DNA from 3 places in the Microbacterium sp. K35 genome. Region 3 is predicted to be linked to each of the others. Evidence: predicted binding sites of a transcription regulator. Region 3 holds the regulator's gene; each other region holds the start of a gene.
What was found. The regulator HrcA, encoded in region 3, represses chaperone genes, less so after heat shock. The targets are predictions, from matches to a motif close to TTNGCACTCGNNNNNNNCGAGTGCNAA.

Region 1 (7,069 bases), on a different contig from region 3:
GACGCTGCTGCTGTCGGTCGACGACGAGCCGATGGTGAGCATCCAGCGCTGGAGCATGAACTCGTCGGTGCTGTCGCAGTTCGAGGGCGAGCAGCGCACCAGGGCCGAGGAGCTCCTGGCGGACGGCTACGAGCTCGGGCTGTCGCTGGTGGGGTTCTTCCACGGGGAGCCGGTGTGGCTGGCCGACCGTCCGTCGGACACCGGTGTGTCCCTGCGGTGTCTGATCGTGGATGCCGACGCCTCGCGCCAGTGCGCCCCGATCAGCGAGGCCCTGGAGTCCGGGCTGGGGGTGCAGGTGGTCGACGTCGATCAGGAGTCGGGAGACGTGATCGCGGTCTCGGTGGTCCAGGTGGAGTTCACGCGCTGGCAGGCCCCGTACCTGTCGGTCACGACCGGGGCGGTGTTCTCCGAGGCGCCGTCCGGAGACTCGTATCTGGTGACGACGGGTCCGCCCGGCGATCCGATCCGGGTGGAGATCCCCGATCGCGACCCGGACGGCTGAGCGATCAGTCGGCCGCGGACACCCGGTCGGCGAGGATCGCGCGGCGCCGGTCGCCGATCCGCACGAGGATCAGGGTCGCCTCGGCGTCGCCCTTCAGCGTGAGCGTGCGCCGGAACGCCGCGGGATCCACGTCCACCCCGCGCTTCTTGATCTCCAGCCGCCCGATGCCGTTCGCCTTCAACGCCGCGTTGATGCCCTTGGTGTTCATCGGCAGCACGTCCCACACGCGGAAGCTCTGCACGAACGGGCTCGTCAGGGCGGTGTCCGACGTGAGGTAGGCGATGCGGGGGTCGAGCATGCCCGCGTCGAGGCTGCGCGCGACATCCCCGATCAGGCGGGCGCGGATCACGGCGCCGTCCGGCTCGTGGAGGAACGCGCCGAGGTCGCGCACCGGGGCGTCCTCCGCATCCGCCGCGGCGGTGAGCTCGTGGGACCGGTCGCCGCGGATGAGCAGCGCCGAGCGGCGCACACCGTCTCGCGCGAGCTCGCGCGTCCACACCACGAGCTCGACCACGCTCCCGTCGGCACTGATCCACTGCGTCTCGGCGTCGTCGGGCAGGGCGTCGCGGTCGTGCGCGGGGCCGAGCTTGATCCCTGTGGGCTGCCGCGCGGCGACCCCGAAGGCCCAGTCGAGCGAGGGGGAGTAGTCGTCCGCGGCGACGCGGCGGGTCTCGCTGTGCCCAGAGGTGCGACGGGCGGGGTCCATCCATACGGCGCGGCCGGGTCGTGGCTCCCCGAGTGCGTCCTCCGCGGTGTCGTGCCGCACGGTGACGCTGTCGCCGAAGGGCGCGAGGTTGTAGGCGGCGATCGCGGCGGTGACCTCGTCGGCGTCGACCGCCAGCACGTCGAGTCCGGCGCCCGCGAACGCGAGCGCATCACCGCCGATGCCGCAGCCGAGGTCGGCCACGGCCGTCATCCCCGCGCTGCGCAGGCGCTGCGCGTGCCGGGCTGCGACACCCAGGCGCGTGGCCTGTTCGAGGCCGGCCCTGGTGAACAGCATGCGGGCCGCGAAGGGGCCGAACTTCGCGGCGGCCTTCGCCCGCAGGTGCGCCTGGCCGACCACGGCGGAGACGAGGTCGGGGGAGTGCCCGGCCGCGCGCAGACGCGAGACCGCGGCGGCGGCCTCTGCGGTCGAGCCCACCTCGCCGGTGCCGTCGAGCAGTTCGAGGCCGGCGGGGGTCAGCAGGGCACGCAGCTCGGACATCTCCACGCCTTCAGCCTAGGCGCGCGGGGGCGGACGTTCCCGGGCTGGCACTCGCATTGCATGAGTGCCAGCCGACCGCCTACACTGGCATTAGCACTCTCGGGTTGAGAGTGCGAACGAGTCTTTCGTGTCAGCGTCAAGAAAGAAGAGGTAGACCGTGTCGGTTTCCATCAAGCCGCTCGAGGACCGCATCGTCATCAAGCAGGTCGAGGCCGAGCAGACCACCGCGAGTGGCCTGGTCATCCCCGACACCGCCAAGGAGAAGCCCCAGGAGGGCGAGGTCGTGGCGGTCGGCCCCGGCCGCATCGACGACAACGGCAACCGCGTTCCGCTCGACGTCGCCGTCGGCGACCGCGTGCTCTACAGCAAGTACGGCGGCACCGAGGTGAAGTTCGGCGCCGACGAGTTCCTCGTCCTGTCGGCTCGCGACGTCCTCGCAGTCGTCGTCCGCTGATCAGCTGAATCCCGTCCCGCCTCGCGCGGGGTCACGGATCCGAAGGGGTCCGGATGCCACGGCATCCGGACCCCTTCTGCATTTCCGCCAATCGTCGGTCTCTTCCCGCCGATCTTCCCGAGCGGCCCGGTGACCGGCGCGGTGGGGTCGCGCCGCGGGCATAGGGTTGTGCGGTGACCCCCGAGACCGCCCGCGCCACCCCGACCGCGGGCGTCGTCTACGCCGCGTCCGCCTACGTCTTGTGGGGGGTCCTGCCGCTGTACTTCCTGCTCCTGGCGCCGACGGGCCCGTGGGAGGTCGTCGCGTGGCGCGTGGTGCTGTCCTTCGTGTTCTGCCTGCTGCTGCTCACGGTCACGCGCGGGTGGGCGGCCATTCGCGTGATCCTCCGCACGCCCCGGCTGCTCGGGTGGACGGCACTGGCCGGTCTGCTCATCTACATCAACTGGCAGGTGTTCCTGCTGGGCACGCTCAGCGGCAACGTGGTCGAGACGGCGCTGGGCTACTTCATCAACCCGATCACGACCGTGCTGCTCGGGGTGTTCGTGCTCAAGGAGCGCATCCGCCGCCTGCAGTGGGTCTCGGTGGGCATCGCCGCGATCGCGGTGGTCGTGATCATCGTGGCGTACCGCTCCTTCCCGTGGATCGCGCTGTCGCTCACCGCCTCGTTCGGTGTGTACGGGCTCATCAAGAAGAAGATCGGTCCGGCGGTCGACGCGGTCAGCGGGCTCACGCTGGAGTCGTTCTGGCTGCTGCCGATCGCGGTGGTGCAGCTGGTGGTGGTGGCGCAGACCTCCGGCCTCACGATGGGCGCGAACGGTGTGGTGCACGCGCTGCTGCTGGGTTTCGCGGGCGTCGCGACGGCGGTGCCGCTGCTGTTGTTCGCGGCGGGGACGCGCCGCGTGAACCTGGCCGTGATCGGCATGATCCAGTTCCTCACGCCGATCATGCAGTTCCTGATCGGCGTGGTGGTGCTGCACGAGCCGATGCCGCCGGAGCGATGGATCGGGTTCGTGCTCGTGTGGATCGCGATCGCGGTGTTCGTCGCCGACCTGCTGCTGGCCGGGCGGCGGGGACGCCGGATCGCGCGCGCCGCCCTGCTCTGATCCCCGGGCTCGACCGCGGCGACACCGGGTGTCGGATCGTTAACGCACCGAGATACTTGCACCCCCTGCGCGCTGACCTCACGCCCTAGTGTTAGAGCACCCGCCTGTGGTCACAATCCACGTTCAGTCACGCAAGGGAGCATCCATGAACGCACTGAAGGGCTCGCGCACCGCGAAGGTCTTCGCCGGGATCGCGCTGGTCAGCGCATCCGCCATCGTCATCGCCGGCTGCAGCAGCACGCCGAACGCCGAGCCGTCGGAGGGTGGCGGCGACAAGCCGGCCGCCGACCTGACGCTCAAGCTCGGCTCGCTGCTGCCCGCCACCGGATCGCTCGCCTTCCTCGGCGCTCCCATGGAAGCCGGCGTGCAGCTCGCCGTGCAGCAGATCAACGAGGCCGACGCCGGTGTCACGATCGACCTGACCACCGCCGACGAGGGCGACCTCGACAACAAGGCCTACGAGACGTCGATCACCAACCTGCAGAACGCGGGCATCACCGCGATGATCGGTGCCGCGTCGTCGAGCGTCACCAAGCTGATCCTCGACAGCAACGCCGGTGCGGGCATCCTCACCGTCTCGCCGTCGAACACGTCGCCCGACTTCACGGGCATCAACCCGCTGTACTTCCGCACGGCGCCGAGCGACAACCTGCAGGGCGAGGTGCTGGGCAACCAGATCGCCGAGGACGGCCACAAGACGCTGGGCATCATCTACCAGAACGACCCGTACGGCACGGGCCTGTTCGAGGCCATCAAGGCCACGTTCGAGGGCACCGGCGGCGAGGTCGTCGCCGACGCGTCGTACAACCAGGGTGACGGCCAGTTCAACGCCCAGGTGTCGGAGATCGCGGCCGCCAAGCCCGACGCGGTCGCCGTGGTCTCGTACGACCAGTTCGCGACCATCGCGCCGCTGCTCGCCAACGCGGGCATCGACACCGGCTCGCTCTACCTGGTCGACGGAAACCTGAAGGACTGGGGCTCCGACATCCCGGTGAGCCTCGAGGGTTCGAAGGGCACGCGCGCGGGCGCCGAGCTGCCGCAGGACTTCCTCGACCAGCTCAACGAGGTCTGGACGGCCGACGGCAACGACCCGATCGACGCCGTGACCTACTCGGCCGAGGCCTACGACGCCGTGATCCTGATCGCCCTGGCGGCCCTGAAGGCCGGCTCGGTCGAGGGTGCCGACATCGCCGAGCAGATGATCACCGTCTCGGGTGGCGAGGGCGACGGCGAGAAGTGCAAGGACTTCGCCGAGTGCGCCGCGATCATCAACGACGGAGGCACGCCGGATTACGACGGCCTCTCCGGTGAGATCACGTTCGACGAGAACAACGACCCGAAGGGCGCCGCGATCGGCGTCTACGAGTTCGGCGCAGACAACACCACCACGCGGATCAAGTAAGCCGCATCGCGAAGGCCCCGGGCTCCGGCTCGGGGCCTTCGTCGTGTCCCACGGCGGGCACGGCGCGACGCGTTCCGCACGCAGAAGGGCCCGGCATCCAGCGGATGCCGGGCCCTTCGCGGCGCGTGTCAGGCGGCGTCGGTGCCGAGCGTGCCCAGGTAGAGGCCGATGACCTTCGGGTCGTTCAGCAGCTCGCGGCCGGTGCCCTCGTAGGCGTCGCGGCCCTGATCGAGCACGTAGCCGCGGTCGCAGATCTGCAGGCAGCGGCGCGCGTTCTGCTCGACCATGATCGTGGTCACGCCCGCCTTGTTGATGTCGGAGACGCGGATGAACGCGTCGTCCTGCCGCACGGGGGAGAGGCCGGCCGACGGCTCGTCGAGCAGCAGCACCGACGGGTCCATCATGAGCGCGCGCGACATGGCCACCATCTGGCGCTCGCCGCCGGACAGCGATCCGGCACGCTGCTTGAGGCGCTTGCCGAGTTCGCCGAAGATGCTGGAGACGAACTCCAGCCGCTCCGCGAAGATCTTCGGGTTCTGGTAGAGCCCCATCTCGAGGTTCTCCTGGATCGTGAGCGACGGGAACACGTTGTTCGTCTGCGGGACGAACGCGACACCGCGCGCCACGAGCTTGTCCGCCTTGAGGCCGACGATGCTCTCGCCCTTGACCGTGATGTCGCCGTCGCGCACGTTCACCATGCCGAAGATGGCCTTCAGCAGCGTCGACTTGCCGGCGCCGTTGGGGCCGATGATGCCGATCAGCTCGCCCTTGTGGGCCACGAGGTTCGCGCCGTTGAGGATGTTCACCCCGGGGAGGTACCCGGCGTGCACGTTGGTGAGCTCGACGACCACGTCGTCGTTCTTGATCTCGTTCCGCTCGACGGGCGCGTCGGTCATGGCTTCTCCTCCTCGGCCTCGTCGGCCTCGACCTCGGCTTCGACCTCGGTCTCGATCTGCTCGCGGATGCGCTCCGCGTCGGCGTCCGAGATCACGGGCAGACGTCCGGTCACGGCACCCAGGTCCACGTCCTGATGCGCGCCCAGGTAGGCGTCGACGACCGCGGGGTCCTCCATCACGGTGTCCGGCGGCCCCTCGGCCACGACCCGTCCCTCGGCCATCACGACCACCCAGTCGGCGATGTGACGCACCATGTGCATGTCGTGCTCCACGAACAGCACCGTCATGCCCAGGTCCTTGAGGTCGAGGATGTGGTCGAGCAGCGACTGCGTCAGCGCCGGGTTCACGCCGGCCATGGGCTCGTCGAGCATCACCAGTGTCGGGTTGCTCATCAGTGCGCGCGCCATCTCCAGCAGCTTGCGCTGGCCTCCGGAGAGCGACGCCGCGAAGTCCTGCTCCTTGGCGTCGAGCTTGAACCGCGTCAGCAGCTCGTGGGCGCGCTGTTCGATCTCCTGGTCCTGCTTGCGCCAGAGGAAGGGGAAGAGCCCGGCCCAGAAGCCCTCGCCGCGCTGGTCCTTCGCGCCGAGCTTCATGTTCTCCAGCACGGTCAGCAGCGACAGCGACTTGGTGAGCTGGAACGTGCGCACCTGCCCCATGCGGGCGACTTTGAAGGAGGGGATGCCGGAGAGGTTGGTGCCGTCGAACGACCAGGTGCCGCTGTTGGGCTTGTCGAAGCCGCACAGCAGGTTGAACAGCGTCGTCTTGCCGGCGCCGTTCGGGCCGATCAGGGCCGTGATGGCGCCGCGCGGGATCTCCAGGTGGTCGACGTCGACGGCCGTGAGGCCGCCGAAGCGCCGCTGCACGGCGTCCACGACGAGGATCGGGTCGACCTTCTTGACGCCGGGCACCGCGGGGCCGGCGGTGAGGCCGGTCGTCTTGGCGCGCGGGGTGCTCTTCGCGGGCGTGACCGCCGCGTCGTTCTCACTTGACAAAGGTCATCTCCCTCTTGTTTCCGAGGATGCCCTGCGGGCGGAAGATCACGATCAGCATCAGCACGATGCCGATGAGGATGTACCGCACGACATCGGCCTGCGCGCCCGACATGGGCAGGTAACCGGCGTTCGCCATGGCGGGCAGCAGCGCGCCGAGGAACGCGAACACGATCCAGAACAGCACGGCGCCCAGCGTGGGCCCGAGCACCGTCGCGGCGCCGCCGAGCAGCAGGATCGTCCACAGGAAGAACGTCAGCGACGTGGAGTAGCTGCCGGGGATCACGGCCGACGGCAGGATGAACACGATACCGCCGAGCGCGCCGATGATGCCACCGACCACGAGCGCCTGCATCTTGTACGCGAAGACGTTCTTACCGAGCGAGCGCACCGCGTCCTCGTCCTCGCGGATGCCCTTGAGCACGCGACCCCACGGGCTGCGCATGAGCGCCCACACCACCAGCACCGCGAGGGCCAGGGCGATCAGGCCGACCACGCGCACCCACAGGTCGGTCGCGT
Region 2 (4,566 bases), on a different contig from region 3:
GAGCCGGGGGCTTTCTGTGGATGCAGCGGGATCAGAAGTCCATGCCACCCGAGGGGTCACCCACGGGAGCGGCAGCCTTCTCCGGCTTGTCGGCGACGACGGCCTCCGTCGTCAGGAACAGGCCGGCGATCGACGCGGCGTTCTGCAGCGCGGAGCGCGTGACCTTCGCCGGGTCGATGATGCCCTGTGCGAACATGTCGCCGTACTCGCCGCTGGCGGCGTTGAGGCCCTGGCCCGCGGGGAGCTCGGAGACCTTGTTGGCGACGACACCCGGCTCGAGACCGGCGTTGAGGGCGATCTGCTTGAGCGGAGCCTCGATCGCCACGCGGACGATGTTCGCACCGGTCGCCTCGTCACCCTCGAGGGACAGGGCGTCGAGCGCCTTGGTGCCGGACTGGATGAGCGCGACGCCACCACCGGGGACGATGCCCTCCTCGACGGCCGCCTTCGCGTTGCGCACGGCGTCCTCGATGCGGTGCTTGCGCTCCTTGAGCTCGACCTCGGTTGCAGCGCCCGCCTTGATGACGGCCACGCCACCGGCGAGCTTCGCCAGGCGCTCCTGCAGCTTCTCGCGGTCGTAGTCGCTGTCGGTGTTCTCGATCTCGCGACGGATCTGCGTGACGCGACCCTCGATCTGGTCGGCCTCGCCGGCACCCTCGACGATCGTGGTCTCGTCCTTGGTGACGATGACCTTGCGGGCACGACCCAGCAGGTCGAGCGTCGCGTTCTCGAGCTTCAGGCCCACCTCTTCGGTGATGACCTGGCCGCCGGTGAGGATCGCGATGTCCTGCAGCTGCGCCTTGCGACGGTCGCCGAAGCCGGGAGCCTTGACGGCGACCGACTTGAAGATGCCCTTGAGCTTGTTCAGCACGAGCGTCGCCAGAGCCTCGCCCTCGACGTCCTCGGCGATGATGACGAGCTCCTTGCCGTCCTGGATCACCTTGTCGACGATGGGCAGGAGGTCCTTGATGTTCGAGACCTTCTGGTTGGCGATGAGGATGTACGGGTCCTCGAACACGGCCTCCTGGCGCTCCGGGTCCGTGACGAAGTACGGGTTCAGGTAGCCCTTGTCGAAGCGCATGCCCTCGGTGAGCTCGAGCTCGGTGCCGAAGGTCTGCGACTCCTCGACGGTGACCACACCCTCCTTGCCGACCTTGTCGATCGCCTCGGCGATCAGCTCACCGATGGCCGGGTCTGCCGCCGAGATGGACGCGGTCGCGGCGATCTGCTCCTTGGAGTCGATCTCCTTCGCGCTGCTCAGCAGCTCCTCGGTGATGGCGGCGACGGCCTTCTCGATGCCGCGCTTGAGGGAGATGGGGTCGGCGCCGGCCGCGACGTTGCGCAGACCCTCGCGGACCAGGGCCTGGGCGAGCACCGTGGCGGTCGTCGTGCCGTCACCGGCGACGTCGTCGGTCTTCTTGGCGACCTCCTTGACGAGCTCCGCGCCGATCTTCTCGTACGGGTCGTCCAGCTCGATCTCCTTGGCGATGGAGACACCGTCGTTCGTGATCGTGGGGGCGCCCCACTTCTTCTCGAGCACGACGTTGCGACCACGCGGGCCGAGGGTCACCTTGACCGCGTCGGCGAGGATGTTGAGGCCACGCTCGAGGCCGCGGCGGGCCTCCTCATCGAAGGCGATGATCTTTGCCATGAGTTTTGTCGTCCCTCCTGGACGTAGACGGTGGGTTTAGCACTCAGAGTGAGAGAGTGCTAACGCCATTCTGGCACTCGACACCATCGAGTGCAAGCCGCGTCGCCCGCCTGTGGAGGGGCGTCAGGGAGCGGGAGTCTCCTCGGACTGCTCCGGCGCCGACGCTGAGCGATCGAGGCCGATCACGACGGTGAGCTGCTTGCCGCCCGTCTCGTTCAGATCGGCGTAGAAGTCGTCCTGCTTCACCGCAGCGCCGCCGATCACCCCGGCGAGACCCACGGCCGCCTGCTCGTCCGCGTCGTCGACGTAGTAGATGGTCGTCGTGGCGAAGTCGTCGCTCGCGCTGTCCGTGGCGAACACGATTCCCGCCGGCCAGCCGGCATTGATGAGAGTGTCACGCATCTGGTCGTCGAGGCCGGAATCAGGGGTCGCGTTGAGGATCATGACCGAGTAGCTCGGGTCGATCACACCCGTCTCCTCCGGTGTCGGCACCGCGCTGGGGCCTGCCTCGGGGAACAGCTCGATGCGCCCCATGACGACCAGCGAACCGAAGATCCCGGCGATGATCAGGACGAGCGCAGCCACGAAGGACCACAGCAGGACCACCCAGCCGTTCATGCCCGGAGCCTCCGCGCGGTGGGCCCCGACGCGTCCGGAGGCGCGGGGAACGTCATCGAATCGGTCACGGGAGGGCTTGGACACCCCTCGATGCTAGCGGCACGATGCTGGCAATCCGCGACGGAGGCCAGCGAGCGGAGCGAAGCGGGTCCGTCAGCCGACGAAGCCGGGCATGCGCGCCGCCCGTCGGGTGCCCCGGGTGTCGCGGAGCCGTCGCAGCCGCCGCACCAGGACCGGGTCGAACGCCAGGGCCGCCTCGGAGTCGATGAGTCGTCCGAGCAGCTGGTAGTAGCGCGCCGCGCTCATGCCGAGGGTGCTGCGGATGACCTCTTCCTTCATGCCGCCATGCCGCGGCCAGGCGGCTTCGAGGGCGAGGATCGCGCGGTCGCGTTCCGTGAGGTCTCCGAGCATGGCTCCAGGTTAGGACGCGGTGACGCCATCGCCCGCGCGCCACTCCCACCATCGCCCGAGCGGGTCGGCCGCCGCCCGCACCCTGCCGTCGAGCGCGACCACGAAGCCGGACCATGTCGTCGCGTCCACGGACGGCCGCCACACGTCGAGCAGTCCGGGTGGGTCGATCGTGATCCATCGCGCCGGCAGCCCCTGGATCTGCGCGACGAGAGCCTCGCGCGCACGGCGGGGGATGTGGACGAGCACCCCGGGCGTCGTGACGACGGGGGTGGCACCCACGGGCACCATCGCCAGGAGCTCCTCGAGCCTCTCGGCCGCGTCGCCGGCGAGCAGCAGCGGTGGATCGGCTGCAGCGATGTCGAGCGCGGCCTCGATGCGGCGCTCGCGCCCGGACTCCCCCGGCCACACGAGCCCGCGCAGCCACCGCCGGTCTCCGTCGTCCGCGGCATCGAGCGGTGCGAGATCGATGCCGCCCCGCCACACGACCTCGGGCAGGCGAACACTCGGCATCGTCCCCGTCACCCGACTCTGCAGCACGACCGGGGAGGGACCGTCGTGCGGGTCGACGGCGAGCCGTTCGGAGCCCTCGGCCGTCACGTAGCGATACGAGTACCGGTCTGGGTACAGGCAGAGACCGGCCGATGCACCGAGCTCGAGAAGCGCGATCGGCCCCTCGATCTCGGAGAGGACCGGGAGCAGCGCCGCCAGCCGCAGCGGCTCGTTCGTCTGCAGGGACCGCGCCGCGCACTCGGCCACGAGCACGTCGGCGTGCGCCAGGACGAAGGCGCGCCACGCCGCGTAGTCCTCGAGCGGGGCGCCCAGCAGCCGGGACACCGCGAACACCAGCGGTGGCTGGCGGTGCGTCTCCGGGATGCCACGTAGCACATCGCGCAGCTGCTCGTCATCGCTGACGCCGGCCGCCCACTCCCCGTACAGGGGGCTGCGCCCGGGGGCCTCGTCGCGCGCGAAGCGGGCATAGCGCTCCCGGATCGGGTCGGTCATGCGTCCATTCTGACGCGCAGCGCCGAGACACCGCCGCAGCGTGGAGAATGGAGAGGACCCGAGGAGGACGCAATGTCGTACAGCGTGGACAAGACCGAAGACGAGTGGCGCAAGGAGCTCGGCGAAGAGCAGTACGCGGTGCTGCGCCAGGCCGCGACCGAGCGCGCCTGGACCGGAGAACTGCTCGACGAGGAGCGCGCCGGCCTGTACACGTGCGGAGCGTGCGGCGCCGAGCTGTTCAAGAGCGGCACCAAGTTCGACTCCGGGTGCGGGTGGCCCAGCTTCTACGAGTCGATCCGGCCCGACGCCGTTGAGCTCCTGGAGGACGACAGCCTGGGCATGGTGCGCACCGAGGTCCGCTGCGCGACGTGCGGCTCGCACCTCGGGCACGTGTTCCCCGACGGCTTCGGCACTCCCACGGGCGACCGCTACTGCATGAACTCGATCGCGCTGAACTTCACGCCAGACGAGTCGTGAGCGCGCTCGACGCCGTCCGCGCACGACAGTCCTGGTCGAAGGTCGGAGACACTGCGCCCGGGCGGGAAGAACTGCTGACCCTGGTGGCCGCGGCCGGACGCGTCGCCGATCACTCCTCGCTGCGACCGTGGCGGCTGATCGAGCTGCGCGGCGCCGATCGAGAGGCCCTCGGAGCAGCGATCGCCCAGGCGCAGGGCGACGACTCCCCCTCGACGAAGCCGCTGCGCGCCCCCCTGCTGATCGCGGTGGTGGCCAGCTACCAACCGAGCGAGAAGGTGCCGCGGTGGGAGCAGGAGGCCGTCGCCTCCGGCGTCGCCCACGTGCTCAGCCTCCTGCTGGACGAAGCAGGGTGGGGTGTGATCTGGCGCACCGGACATTACACGCGGTCGCAGCCGGTCGCGGCGATG
Region 3 (7,069 bases):
GCAGCAGCGAGCGCTGCAGGAAGTGGATGCTCGCGTAGCCCGTGAGCACCAGGGCTATGGTCGGCAGCGTCAGATGCTGCAGCACATCTATCAGGGTGGGGAAGAAGCCCTCGACCCCCTGACTGGCGTTCCCTGTCACATAGAAGATGCGCGTGCCGGTGGCGTTGTTGAGGCCGATCGCGAGCAGCACGATCGCGAAGGCCGCGACCACGATCGGGATGTTCAGCGTGATGATGCTGGTGGCCTGGCCGATGCGGTCGGCGAGCTTGTACTGGCGGGAGGCCGTGTACACGCCGAGCGCGATGCCGAGGATCGTGGTGATGATCGTCGCGCCGAGCACGAGCTCCGCGCTGACCCACATGCGGTACGCGACCTGCTCGTTGACGGAGCCGCCGGTCGGGCTCACCCCCCAGTCCCAGCGGAGGAGGATGCTCGTGAACCAGTTCCACCAGCGCTCGATGAGCGGCACGGTGTCGCTGAGATTGCGCGGCACGAGGAGGTTGTTGATCTGCTCTTCACTGAGCGGAGGACGACGGCCCACGTAGTTGCTGCGCGGATCGAGGAACCCCCACGCGAGGAAGTAGGTGAGGTTCGTCGCGACCACGATCATGAGCAGCCAGCCGAGGGCGCGGCGTGCGAGGTACTTGATCAAGGGGGATTGTCTTTCTCTTCTCCAGACGCGCTCGGGATCCGCCGACGCAACGCTGAGCCGGGCGGATGAATCGGGCGCCATCCGCCGTTCTGCGCGACGCGACAGCCCTCACGGAGTCTGTGACGGAGTCGTATCGCTTACGGGATCCGGTGTCACGGATTGATCCCGGGCAACTTCGGGAGACTATCACCGATGTCCCCGAATGGGGATTCCCCTGCCCCTCACCGTAGAATCGACGGGACATGTCCCCACGCGCTCTCACCCCGCTTCAGCCTGCCGCGACGCCGGCTGCGCAGATCCGCAATTTCTGCATCATCGCCCACATCGATCACGGCAAGTCGACGCTCGCCGACCGCATGCTCCAGATTACCGGAGTGGTGTCGGACCGGGACATGCGGGCGCAGTACCTCGACCGCATGGACATCGAGCGCGAGCGCGGCATCACCATCAAGAGCCAGGCCGTGCGCATGCCCTGGGAGATCGACGGCGAGACGTTCGCGCTGAACATGATCGACACCCCCGGCCATGTGGACTTCACCTACGAGGTGTCGCGCTCCCTCGCCGCGTGCGAGGGGGCGATCCTCCTGGTCGACGCCGCACAGGGGATCGAGGCGCAGACGCTCGCCAACCTCTACCTGGCGCTCGAGAACGACCTGCACATCATCCCGGTCCTCAACAAGATCGACCTCCCGGCGGCCGACCCGGAGAAGTACGCGAAGGAGCTCGCCTCCCTCATCGGGGGCAAGCCGGAAGACGTGCTGCGCGTGTCGGGCAAGACCGGCGTCGGCGTCGAGGATCTGCTCGACCGCCTCGTGCGGGAGATCCCCGCGCCGGTCGGAGACGCCGAGGCTCCCGCCCGCGCCATGATCTTCGACTCCGTGTACGACGCGTACCGCGGCGTCGTCACCTACGTGCGCATGGTCGACGGCAGCCTCTCCCCGCGCGAGCGCATCCAGATGATGTCGACCGGCGCCAACCACGAGGCTCTCGAGGTCGGGGTGTCCAGCCCCGAGCCGACGCCCACGAAGGGCCTCGGCGTCGGCGAGGTGGGCTACCTCATCACCGGCGTGAAGGACGTGCGGCAGTCGAAGGTCGGCGACACCATCACGAACGCGCGCAAGCCCGCCGCTGAGGCGCTCCCCGGCTACACCGACCCGAAGCCGATGGTGTTCTCGGGCATCTACCCGATCGACGGCAGCGACTACGCGGAACTGCGCGAGGCCCTCGACAAGCTCAAGCTCTCCGACGCGTCGCTGCAGTACGAGCCGGAGACCTCGGTCGCGCTCGGCTTCGGCTTCCGCTGCGGCTTCCTCGGCCTGCTGCACCTGGAGATCGTGACGGAGCGGCTCGCGCGCGAGTTCGGCCTCGACCTCATCACCACGGCGCCGAGCGTGATCTACGAGGTCGTCACCAGCGACACCGGCGAGACGGTCACGGTCACGAACCCGAGCGAGTACCCCGATGGGCGCATCGGCTCGGTGTCGGAGCCGATGGTGAAGGCGGCGATCCTGCTGCCCAAGGACTACGTCGGCACCGTGATGGAGCTGTGCCAGTCGCGGCGCGGCACGCTGCTGGGCATGGAGTACTTCTCGGAGGAGCGCGTCGAGCTGCGCTACAACATGCCGCTCGGCGAGATCGTGTTCGACTTCTTCGACCAGCTCAAGTCCAAGACGCAGGGGTACGCCTCGCTCGACTACGAGCCCTCCGGTCAGCAGGAGGCCGACCTGGTGAAGGTCGACATCCTCCTCCAGGGCGAGAAGGTCGACGCCTTCAGCTCGATCGTGCACCGCGACAAGGCCTACGCGTACGGCACGATGATGGCCGAGCGCCTGCGCAAGCTCATCCCTCGTCAGCAGTTCGAGGTGCCGATCCAGGCGGCGATCGGTGCGCGCATCATCGCCCGCGAGACCATCCGCGCGATTCGCAAGGACGTGCTCGCCAAGTGCTACGGCGGTGACATCACCCGCAAGCGCAAGCTCCTCGAGAAGCAGAAGGAGGGCAAGAAGCGCATGAAGATGGTCGGCCGCGTCGAGGTCCCCCAGGAGGCGTTCATCGCGGCGCTCTCCGGCGACGTCGAGGGCAAGGACAAGAAGTAACCCGGGCGATCCTGGGCGCTCCCGTGGTGCGGGGGGTGTTCGCCCAGGGAACCCGAAGTAGGCTGGATCTCATGCGGCGCGGGACTTTCCGAGACGACACGGTGGACTATGCGGCCGTGGGTGCGACCCACGCCCCCGACCTGATGCAGTACCCGCCGGAGCGCAGCATCCCGGCGGAGGAGTCCTGGCGGATCGGCAGCGGCGAGGAGCGGTTCCAGACGGCGGGCGAGGCCCTGCTGTCGTGGACGGCGCAGCGCGCAGCGGGACTCTCGGTGGAAGACGTGCGTCCCGCCCCGGGCCCCGCGTACGCCGGGGTCAGCTTCGACGCCGAGGGCAACCCGATCGCGCCGAGCAAGCGCGACGTCGAGCCGCGCTACGACGCGGAGGGCATGCCGTTCGTCGGCGCCGGGATGACGCTGCACCTGCGCGGTCGGGTGGGCGGCATGCGCGCCGACTCCGAGCTGCGCGTGATCTCGGTCACCGAGGAGACACGGCGCATCGGCTTCGTGCTCGGGACGATCGGGGGCTCGGTCGTCAGCGGCGAGGAGTCGTTCGACGTCGACTGGCGCGAGGACAACGACGAGGTGTGGTTCACGGTGCGCGCGTTCGACGCGCCCAACGCGCTCGTCTACCGCCTGATCCCGGCCCTCATGAAGCGGCGCCGCCGCGAGCTGTTCGCGCGGTACCTGCGCGCGATCTCCCCGCTGTACGCGACCCCCGTCTGATGGCGGGACCGCTTCCCCTCGGCGATCCGGCTCCCGCCGACGGCCGCCTGCCCGACGACCTGCCGATCTCTGCCGACACCCCGTTCTCGGCGTACCTGCACGTGCCGTTCTGCCGCGTGCGCTGCGGCTACTGCGACTTCAACACCTATACGTCGAGCGAGCTGCGCGGCGCGAAGCAGGAGGACTATGCGTCGACCCTGATCGGCGAGATCGCCCTCGCTCGCGGCGTGCTGGACGCCGCGGGGGCGCTGCGACCGATGGACACGGTGTTCTTCGGGGGCGGCACGCCGACGCTGCTGCCCCCGGGCGACCTCGCGCGCATGCTCGGCGCGGCGACCGCGGCGTTCGGGCTCGCGCCGGGTGCCGAGGTGACGGTGGAGGCGAACCCCGACACGGTGACACCCGAGGTGGCGCGCACCCTCGCGGACGCCGGCGTCACGCGGTTGTCGATCGGCATGCAGTCGGCGGTGCCGCACGTGCTCGCCGCTCTCGATCGCACGCATCAGCCGGAGAACGTGCGGACGGCGGTGGCCGCGGCCAAGGGTGCGGGACTGGACGTCAGCGTCGATCTCATCTACGGCGCGCCGGGGGAGTCGCTCGCCGACTGGGAGGCGTCGCTCGATGCGGCCCTCCAGCTGGAGTCGGACCACATCTCCGCGTACGCGTTGATCATCGAGGACGGCACGAAGCTGGCGCGGCAGATCCGTCGCGGCGAGGTGCCTACCCCCGACGACGACCTGCAGGCGGACATGTACGAGCTGGCCGACGAGCGGCTGGCCGCGGCGGGCTTCGAGTGGTACGAGGTCAGCAACTGGGCGCGCACGCCGGAGCAGCGGTCGCGGCACAACCTGGCGTACTGGCGGGGGAGCGACTGGTGGGGCTTCGGTCCCGGCGCGCACAGCCACGTGGCGGGACTGCGCTGGTGGAACGTGAAGCATCCGGCCGCCTACGCGCAGCGGCTCGCGGCGTCCGCGTCTCCGGCGGCGGGACGGGAGCGCCCCGACGTGGAGGCCCAGACGCTCGAGCGCATCCTGCTGCTCAGCCGCATCCGCGAGGGCATCGCGGTGGACGACCTGCCCGCGGCGAACCGCCCCCGCGTGGCCGGGCTCATCGCGGACGGCCTGATCGACGCGGCGGCGGCGATCCGCGGGCGCGTGCAGCTCACCCTGCGCGGACGCCTCCTCGCCGACGCGGTGGTGCGCGAGCTCACCGACTGAGTGATCGGCGCGCGGGTTCGGAGAACTCCCGGTCGTACGCGGTAGGATTGGCACTCAGGGTGTCAGAGTGCCAGCGTCCGGTCGTCAGCGGGAAGGGGTGGGCCATGGTCACAGAGCGAGGACTCCAGGTTCTCCGCGCGATCGTGCAGGACTACGTCGAGACGCACGAGCCGGTGGGCAGCCGATCGATCGTAGACCGTCACTCGTTCGGGGTGTCCGCGGCGACGATCCGCAACGACATGGCGCAGCTCGAAGACGAGGAGCTCATCACCGCCCCTCACACGTCGTCCGGTCGCGTGCCCACCGACAAGGGCTACCGCGTCTTCGTCAACCACCTCGCCCAGCTCCGTCCCCTCTCCTCGGCGCAGCGCTCGGCGATCGAGTCGTTCCTCGCCGACCCCGCCGACCTCGACGACCTCATGGCGCGCACGGTGCGGGTACTGACGCAGCTCACGGGCCAGGTCGCGCTGGCGCAGTATCCGTCGTTCGCCCGCGCGCGGGTCACGCACGTGGAGCTCGTCGCGCTGGCTCCCAACCGTCTCCTGACCGTGCTGGTGACCGATGCCGGCGGCGTCTCGCAGCGGATGACCGTGCTGCCGGATGCGATCGACGAGGCCGATCTCGGTGTGCTCCGCGCCCGGCTCTCCGCGCTCATCACGGGGCAGGCGATCGCGGAGGCGTCCGAGCGGCTGCAGACCCTGCTGGCCGCGGAGGAGACGCCGCGCGACCGCGTGCTGCGCACTCTCGCCGGCGTCCTCGTCGACGAGCTGGGCGGGTTCCGTCAGGAGCGACTGGTGATGGCGGGCGCGGCGACCCTCGCCCGCCGCGAGCACGACTTCCGCGGCAGCATCCACCCGCTCCTCGAAGCGATCGAGGAGCAGGTGACGCTGCTGCGGCTGATGAGCGAGATGGTGGCCGACGAGCACGGCCTGGCGGCCAGCATCGGCACCGAGAACGCGCCGTTCGGTCTCGGCGAGGCGTCGATCGTCGCGAGCGACTACGCGGCACCGACCGGAACGGCGCGCGTCGGCGTGATGGGGCCGACGCGCATGGACTATCCGAGCAACCTGGCGGCGGCGCGGGCGGTGGCCCGCTACCTGTCGCGGATGCTCGACGACGACGAGGCCGGCCGCTGACGCGGCCCCACGGAACACGCAGAAGGGCGATTGTGGCGGACCACTATGAGGTTCTCGGGGTGTCCCGGGACGCTTCCACGGATGAGATCAAGAAGGCGTACCGCCGACTGGCGCGGCAGCTCCACCCGGACGTGAATCCGGGCGAGGACGCGGCCGAGCGGTTCAAGCTCGTCACCCACGCCTACGACGTGCTCAGCGACGAGGAGTCGCGACGCCGCTACGACATGGGCGGCGGGGACGGCGCCGCGGGCAACTTCGGCGGCTTCGGCGGGTTCGGCGACATCTTCGAGACGTTCTTCGGCGCCGCGCAGGGCGGTGGCCGCGGAGCCCGACCCCGGTCGCGGCGCGAGCGCGGTCAAGACGCCCTGGTGCGCGTGACGCTCGAGCTGGGCGACGTCGTGTTCGGCGCACACCGCGACATCGAGGTCGACACCGCGGTGCTGTGCGAGACGTGTCAGGGCTCGTGCTGCCAGGAGGGCACGTCGCCCGTCACGTGCGACATCTGCGGCGGCACCGGCCACGTCCAGCGTCAGGTGCGCAGCCTGCTCGGCAACGTCGTCACCTCGCAGCCGTGCGGCACGTGCGAGGGCTACGGCACCACCATCCCGTATCCGTGCGGCACGTGCGGCGGACAGGGGCGCGTGCGGTCGCGGCGCACCGTGTCGCTCGACATCCCCGCCGGCGTGGAGACCGGACTGCGGCTTCAGCTGCCCGGCTCCGGTGAGGTCGGTCGCGCCGGTGGCCCCAACGGCGACCTGTACGTGGAGGTCACGGTCACCCCGCACCCCGCGTTCAGCCGGGAGGGCGACGACCTCCTCGCGACGCTCGAGGTGTCGATGACCGATGCGATCCTCGGCACCGACACGTCGATCGAGGGCCTGGACGGCGAGGTCGACCTGGAGATCCGCCCCGGTGTGCAGTCCGGCGACGTGCTGACGATCAAGGGCCGCGGCATCACGCCGCTGCGCGGCACCCAGCGCGGCGACCTGCGCGTGGGCGTGCAGGTCGTGACACCCACGAAGCTCGACGCGTCGCAGCGCAAGCTCATCGAGGACTTCGCGAAGAAGGCGAAGGCTCCGGCCCCGCAGCTCGCCCAGTTCCAGCAGGGGCTGTTCTCGAAGCTGCGCGACCGGTTCCGCGGACACTGATCGTGGCGCTCCACTTCCTTGTCGAGACGGCGGGAGGCGCGGCCGTCGGCGACGTGGTCACGCTGACCGGCGCCGAGGCGAAGCACGCGGCCGTG

Region 1: a site for HrcA is predicted at 1,751-1,777, ahead of groES (co-chaperone GroES). Genes of this name have one in related genera too.
Region 2: a site for HrcA is predicted at 1,688-1,714, ahead of groL (chaperonin GroEL). Genes of this name have one in related genera too.

Annotation. Positions count from the first base shown of each region.
Region 1 is NZ_SSDM01000241.1:35,355-42,423, reverse strand. It holds partial or broken gene DW299_RS09305 (hypothetical protein) at 1-502, shown strand, start outside; gene DW299_RS09300 (class I SAM-dependent methyltransferase) at 507-1,712, opposite strand; gene groES (co-chaperone GroES) at 1,864-2,160, shown strand; gene rarD (EamA family transporter RarD) at 2,334-3,263, shown strand; gene DW299_RS09285 (ABC transporter substrate-binding protein) at 3,409-4,665, shown strand; gene DW299_RS09280 (ABC transporter ATP-binding protein) at 4,794-5,561, opposite strand; gene DW299_RS09275 (ABC transporter ATP-binding protein) at 5,558-6,553, opposite strand; gene DW299_RS09270 (branched-chain amino acid ABC transporter permease) at 6,543-7,069, opposite strand, start outside.
Region 2 is NZ_SSDM01000364.1:33,090-37,655, forward strand. It holds gene groL (chaperonin GroEL) at 32-1,651, opposite strand; gene DW299_RS15230 (LytR C-terminal domain-containing protein) at 1,775-2,353, opposite strand; gene DW299_RS15235 (DUF3263 domain-containing protein) at 2,423-2,680, opposite strand; gene DW299_RS15240 (DUF2332 domain-containing protein) at 2,690-3,682, opposite strand; gene msrB (peptide-methionine (R)-S-oxide reductase MsrB) at 3,755-4,159, shown strand; partial or broken gene DW299_RS15250 (nitroreductase family protein) at 4,156-4,566, shown strand, end outside.
Region 3 is NZ_SSDM01000234.1:11,108-18,176, forward strand. It holds gene DW299_RS08920 (ABC transporter permease) at 1-652, opposite strand, end outside; gene lepA (translation elongation factor 4) at 895-2,748, shown strand; gene DW299_RS08930 (DUF1990 domain-containing protein) at 2,820-3,473, shown strand; gene hemW (radical SAM family heme chaperone HemW) at 3,473-4,690, shown strand; gene hrcA (heat-inducible transcriptional repressor HrcA) at 4,795-5,826, shown strand; gene dnaJ (molecular chaperone DnaJ) at 5,859-6,974, shown strand; partial or broken gene DW299_RS08950 (16S rRNA (uracil(1498)-N(3))-methyltransferase) at 6,977-7,069, shown strand, end outside.